2 regions of the Sanguibacter biliveldensis genome follow, and region 1 is predicted to be linked to the other one. Evidence: predicted binding sites of a transcription regulator. Region 1 holds the regulator's gene; the other holds the start of a gene.

The links. The regulator HspR, encoded in region 1, represses chaperone genes until heat shock. The targets are predictions, from matches to a motif close to AAGTTGAGTCNNNNNGACTCAACTT.
Region 2: the regulator HspR is predicted to act here: its motif matches at 2,067-2,091, upstream of clpB (ATP-dependent chaperone ClpB).

What each region holds. Positions count from the first base shown of each region.
Region 1 is NZ_CP138359.1:484,695-488,103, reverse strand. Features, by position in the region: gene SANBI_RS02120 (DUF1540 domain-containing protein) at 1-259, opposite strand, end outside; gene SANBI_RS02115 (SanA/YdcF family protein) at 570-1,286, shown strand; gene SANBI_RS02110 (heat shock protein transcriptional repressor HspR) at 1,525-1,995, opposite strand; gene SANBI_RS02105 (DnaJ C-terminal domain-containing protein) at 1,999-2,991, opposite strand; gene SANBI_RS02100 (nucleotide exchange factor GrpE) at 3,159-3,409, opposite strand, start outside.
Region 2 is NZ_CP138359.1:3,964,026-3,967,434, forward strand. Features, by position in the region: gene clpB (ATP-dependent chaperone ClpB) at 1-2,017, opposite strand, end outside; gene SANBI_RS17230 (LppM family (lipo)protein) at 2,296-3,409, shown strand, end outside.

The DNA.
Region 1 (3,409 bases):
CGCCCGCACCGATGCGGATCGAGGAGGCCGAGCACTCGAGCGCGACGTTGTGCACGCACTCGGAGCGCTGGCAGGCACCGACCTGGCCGACGACCTTGTCGAGGCCGCCCTTGGCGCTCAGCGGGATGAAGGTGACGCACTCGGCGGCACCGGCGTGACCGGCGACGGTCACGGCACCGGCGTGGCAGCCGTCGTGGTTGTATCCGCACGACGCGACGGAACACTCGCTGACGTGGGGCAGATCGAGAAGTGCACTCATGATTCCTCCAGCTGTGATGACGATGCTCTCGGTGGCACGTGGGGGTTCTGACGTGCTTTCTCGACCACCGTAGACCGCTCGAGAAATGCTGTATAGCAAGCAAGGACTTACTTACCTGGTGCTATTTCTCCCGTGAATAGCGCACATTGTTGTTGCTTAAACGGCCTGACCTGGTGGTCCGCCGGGGCAGGCCCGGGCGGCGTCCGACCCACGTCCGCGCACGGGACCTGCGCACCTCCCCCGCACACCCCAGGCTCCCTCGCGACCTGGACGGCGACCTGCACCGCGACCTCGCACCTACGATGGAGGCATGGCATCTCCCCGACCTCCGCGCCCCTCGTCCGGCGGTGTCGTCGGGGTCCTCCGGAGCCGACGGGCACGAGTCTGCCTCGGCGTCGTCGCCGGTCTCGCAGTCCTCGCCGTGGCTGGCCCCGTGGTGTTCGTGCAGGCACGCGCCGCCGACCACATGTACACGGCCGACGACGTCCCCGCGACACCTGTGGCCCTCGTCTTCGGGGCCCGCGTGTACGAGGACGGCACCCCGTCGCAGTTCTTGCGAGCGCGTCTCGACCTCGCCGCGGAGCTCTACGCAGCAGGCTCGGTCGAGGTCCTCCTCGTCACCGGGGACGGACGCCCCGACCACCATGACGAACCTGCGGCGATGAGCAGGTATCTCGTCGAGCAGGGTGTCCCCGAGACGGCGATCGTCCAGGACCCCGCGGGATTCGACACCTACGACTCGTGCGTGCGCGCCGACGAGGTCTACGGGGTGCGTGAGCTCACCGTCGTCACGCAGAGCTTCCACCTCGCCCGCGCGGTGACGACCTGCCGCTCCGTGGGGATCGAGGCTGTCGGGGTCGGCGACACCACGGTCAAGTCCCGACGGACGACCTGGGCCAAGACCACCGTGCGCGACCAGCTCGCTGCCATGAAGACCGTCGTCGACCTGGTCACCGACCGTCAGCCGCTCCTCGGCCCACCCGACGACGCCGTCCAGAACGCACTGGCCGACAGCCCGACCCCCTGACCTCTGCCCTCTGCCCTCTGCCCTCTGCCCTCTGCCCTCTGCCCTCTGCCAGCCTGCGGTGGGCGACCGTCGAGATCGTGACTTCGGAGCGAGATCGGGCTGGAGAAGGATCGATCTCGCTCCAAACTCACGATCTCGCAGAGTTCGCCGCGCCTGCGCCGCCGCGGAGACGTGCGGGGGCGTGATCAGCGATCCGGGTCACCGCCACGCCCAGCGCTTCGGCGACGCCACCGCGGCGTCAGCGCTGGGGGCGCCAGAGGACGAGGGCGGCGCGGTCGTCGGCGTCGACGACGGTCTCGGTGCCGCGTCGCCAGCCGACCCTGCGCAACCGGCGTCCGCCGCGGACGGCGACGACGTCGCCCGAGGACGCAGCCGTGAAGATGCGCGACCCCGGGTCTGCGGCGGCCGCCAGCAGCTCGACGCGATGCTCGAGCTCGCGGACCTGCGTCTCGAGGTCGAGGATGCGCTTGATGCCGGCGAGGTTGATGCCCTCGTCCTGGCTGAGCCGCTGGACCTCGACCAGCTGGTGGATGTCGCGCCGGGAGTACCGACGACCGCGCCCGGGCGAGCGCCGGGGCGAGACGATGCCGAGCCTGTCGTACTGCCGCAAGGTCTGCGGGTGCATGCCGGCGAGCTCGGCAGCCCGCGAGATGACGAAGAGAGGCTCGTCGTCCCGGGGCGCCGGGTCGCTCGTCCCACGGTGCGCCATCGTCTACTCCTTCGCTCGAGCCAGGAGGTCTTCCCGGACGTTCTCACCGCCCGTGGCGGCGGCGAAGGCCTCGACCGCCTCGCGGGCTGCCTTGGAGAGCTTCTGCGGGACCGCGACCTGGACGGTGACCAGCAGGTCGCCCGTCTGCTTCGCGGTCTTGACGCCACGGCCCTTGACGCGCAGCACGCGCCCGGACGGGGTGCCCTCGGCCACCTTGACCTTGACGGTCGAGCCGTCGAGGGTCGGCACCTCGAGCTGGGTGCCGAGCGCGGCCTCGGGGAAGGTGATCGGCACGGTGATCCGCAGGTTGTGCCCGTCGATGCTGAACACCGGGTGCGGGGTCACCGTCACGGCGACCACGAGGTCGCCGGCGGGTCCTCCGCCGGTGCCCGGACGGCCCTTGCCGCGCAGGCGGATCTTCTGGCCGTCGCGCACCCCGGCCGGGATGCGCGCGGTCATCTGGCGCCCGTCGACCGAGAGCGTCACCGTGCAGCCCTCGACGGCCTCGCGGAAGGGCAAGGTCGCAGCCGTCGTGAGGTCCTGCCCGGCCTGGGCCCGCGCCTGAGGGCGGAACCCGCCCTGCGCGGCGCCGCCGCCGAACATCGAGCTGAGGATGTCGTCGAAGCCGTCGGGCATGCCGCCACCGCCGGTCGAGTACTGCTGGCGGCCGCCACCACCGCCGCCGAACATGCCGCCGAAGACGTCTTCGAAGCCTGCCGAGCCGCGACCACCCGAGCCTGCGGAGAACCTGGCTCCGCCGCCGGCCATGGCGCGCACGGCGTCGTACTGCTGACGCTGCTCGGGGTCGGAGAGCACGGAGTACGCCTCGCCGATCTCCTTGAACTTCGTCTCGGCCTTCGGGTCGCCGGCGTTCTGGTCCGGGTGGTGCTGGCGCGCCAGCTTGCGGTACGCCTTCTTGATGGACGCGTCGTCGGCGTCCTTCGAGACGCCGAGCGCGGCGTAGAAGTCTTTCTCGATCCAGTCCTGACCGGTCAAGGCGTCTCCTCTCCTCGTGACGTGAGCGACGCCTGTGTGCTCACTCGTGAATGCTGTCTGAAAGATGTGGGCCGGCGTGGGCCGGCGAGCCGTGCCCGCGGTCGGCGGGCCACGGCCGGATCCCGGGTCTGGTCGCGGTGGCGACCAGACCCGGGATCAGCGGTGCGTCAGGCCTCGGGGCCGACGACGGCCACGCGTGCGGCTCGCACGACGCGGTCGCCGATGCGGTACCCGACCTCGACGACGTGCTGGACCGTGGTGGTCTGCGCGTCGGGCGAGGTCTGGTGCATGAGCGCCTCGTGGACGGCGGGGTCGAACTCCTCCCCCACCTCCCCGTACTGCTCGACACCGAAGCGGGTGAGCGTCGCGACGAGCTTGTCCGCGATCGACTCGAAGGGACCTGTGAGGTCTCCCGCCT
Region 2 (3,409 bases), 840 kb from region 1:
CGGCCTCGGTCAGCTGACCGCCCTCCTCGTAGCCGACGTAGCCCGGGGGCGCCCCGACGAGACGCGCGACGGTGTGCTTCTCCGAGTACTCGGACATGTCGATGCGGACCATCGCCCGGGCGTCGTCGAAGAGGAAGTCGGCGAGCGACTTGGCGAGCTCGGTCTTGCCGACACCCGTGGGGCCGAGGAACAGGAACGACCCGGTCGGCCGGTCGGGGTCGGAGACCCCTGCCCGTGCACGACGCACAGCGTCGGAGACCGTCGCCACAGCCGCCTTCTGGCCGATGAGCCGCTGCCCGAGGACCTCCTCCATGGACAAGAGCTTCTGGCTCTCGCCCTGGAGCATGCGCCCGGCAGGGATGCCCGTCCAGGCGGAGACCACCTCGGCGATCTCGTCGGCGTCGACCTTGTCCCCGACGAGCGGGGCAGGGCGGTCGACGGTCTCCTCGGCGTGCTCGGCCTTCTCGGCCTCGGCGATCTCGCGCTCGAGCTGGGGGATGTCCCCGTAGCGCAGGCGCGACGCGGTCTCGAGGTCGGCCTCGCGCTCGGCCTTCTCGGCCTGCGCGTCGAGCTGGGCGAGCCTCTCACGGAGCTCACCGACCCTGTTGAAGCCACCCTTCTCAGCAGCCCAGCGGGCCGTGAGCGAGGCGAGCTCTTCCTTGCGGTCGGCGAGGGTCGCGCGCAGCACCGACAGACGCTGGCGGGAGGCCTCGTCGTCGGACTTCTCCAGCGCGAGCTCTTCCATCTCGAGGCGTGTCACGGCGCGCTGGAGCACGTCGATCTCGACCGGAGACGAGTCCATCTCCATCCGCAGGCGGGCGGCTGCCTCGTCGACGAGGTCGATCGCCTTGTCGGGGAGCTGGCGACCGGTGATGTACCTGTCGGACAGCGCCGCGGCAGCCACGAGCGCGGCGTCGGAGATGGTCACGCGGTGGTGAGCCTCGTAGCGGGACTTGAGCCCGCGCAGGATCGCGACGGTGTCCTCGACCGTCGGCTCCCCGACGAACACCTGCTGGAAGCGGCGCTCGAGGGCGGGGTCCTTCTCGACGTGCTCGCGGTACTCGTCGAGCGTGGTCGCACCGACGAGGCGCAGCTCGCCGCGGGCGAGCATGGGCTTGAGCATGTTGCCCGCGTCCATCGCACCCTCGGAGCCACCCCCGGCACCGACGACGGTGTGCAGCTCGTCGATGAAGGTGACGACCTCGCCGTCGGAGCCCTTGATCTCCTCGAGGACAGCCTTGAGGCGCTCTTCGAACTCACCGCGGTACTTGGCACCGGCGACCATCGCCGCGAGGTCGAGCGAGATGAGCCGCTTGCCCTTGAGGGAGTCGGGGACGTCGCCTGCGACGATGCGCTGGGCGAGACCCTCGACGACGGCGGTCTTGCCGACGCCGGGCTCACCGATGAGCACGGGGTTGTTCTTGGTGCGGCGCGAGAGCACCTGGACCACGCGCCGGATCTCGGAGTCGCGGCCGATGACAGGGTCGAGCCGGCCGTCGCGTGCGGCCTCGGTGAGGTCGACGCCGTACTTCTCGAGCGAGTCGTAGGTGCCCTCGGGGTTGGGGCTGGTGACCCGGCGTCCGCCGCGGACCACGGGGATCGCTGCGGCGAGCGCCTCACGCGTGGCTCCGGCGCGCTGGAGGATGTCGGCGGCCGGCGAGGGCGCGGCGGCGAGACCGAGCAGCAGGTGCTCGGTCGAGATGTACTCGTCCTGCAGCTCGGCGGCCTCGGTGCGGGCGCGCTGGAGCACTGCGGACATGGCGCCCGAGAGCGTGGGCTCGGCGACCGAGGACCCCGAGAGGGTCGGCAGGGCGACGAGGGCCCGGCGGGCGGCGGCGCCGACTGCCTGGGCGTCCACGCCAGCCTGGGCGAGGAGGCCCGGGGTCGTGCCGGTCTGCTGGGCGAGCAGCGCGTCGAGCAGGTGGACAGGCTCGACCTGCGGGTTGCTGGCGGCACCTGCGGACTGCACGGCGTTGCCGAGGGCGTCGCGGGAGAGGGTCGTGAGGTTGAGGTCCATGCAAGTCCTCCAAGGTCAGGGAACGGGTCTGTAGACGACAACGCCGCGAAAGTTGAGCGTATTCCACTCAACTCTGCTCCGCCACTGCCGGGAGAGGCCCCAGCGGCGCTCGAGCGGGTGAACCCGTCGTCCACAGCCCCTCTGCGCTGGGGAGAAGTCCCCGGAAGGCCCAGATCATGGGGCGGACGGGCACCCGGCATGCCAGAGTTGGCACCAGTCGAGATCCTCACCCGTCGTCACCCCCCGGTGCGCGACCTGTCCCAAGGAGCCCACCGGCCATGAAACGTCTCACAGCCCTCGCCGCAGGCGCGGTCCTCGCCGTCACACTGACCGGCTGCATGCGTGTGCAGACCGAGATCGTCCTCAACGACGACGACACCATGAACATCCAGATGCTCATGGCCGTCGAGGACGCCACGATCGAGCAGCTCGGCATGTCGGCCGACGACTTCCTCGAGCAGATGGAGACCGAGGCCGGCGACGACCTCATCATGCCGGGCATGGAGAGCGAGGCCTACAAGCAGGACGGCTACACCGGCTACCTCTACACGACCGAGGACGCGCCGCTCGCCGACTTCTCGGACGACGTGCTCTCCTTCACGCGCGAGGGCGACGAGTACGTGGTGACCGGGTCGCTCGACAACGCGGACATGGGCTTCACCGAGGACGACGTCGCGAACTTCGAGAGCCTGGGCATGGGCGAGCCCGACATCACCTTCTCGGTCGAGTTCCCGGGCGAGGTCACCGACTCCAACGGCGTCATCGACGGCAACACGGTCACCTGGACCTACGTCCTCGGCGAGACCCTCGACTTCGACGCGCGCGGCTCGGCCGGCGGCTCCGGCTCGGTCGTCGACCCGTCGGACGACGCCACGGACGACGCGACGGACCCCAGCACCGAGTCCACGCCCGACAGCTCGGACTCCTCGAGCGACGAGCCCGAGGCCGACAGCTCCAGCTCTGACGACGAGGGTGTCAGCTGGCTCCTCTGGGTCGGCATCGGCGTGGGCGTCCTCGCCCTCGCAGGACTCGCCACGTGGCTGATCCTGCGCAACCGCAAGGGTGGCGGCCAGGGCGGCCCCGGCGGACCCGGTGCGTACGCCGCAGCAGGCGCTCCCGCCTGGGGCCAGCAGCAGGGTCAGCCCGGACAGCAGCAGTGGGGCCAGCAGCCGCAGCAGCCCGGTCAGCAGGGTCAGCAGTGGGGCCAGCCCCAGCAGCCAGGCCAGCCCGGTCAGCAGCAGTGGGGCCAGCCCGGTCAGGGCCAGCAGCAGCCTGGCCAGCCCGGCCAGCAGTGGGGCCAGCCGGACCAGCAGCCGGGTCAGCAGGGCCAGCCCGGCCAGCAGTGGGGCCAGCCCGGACAGGGCCAGCCCCAGCAGCCCGGTCAGCAGCAGT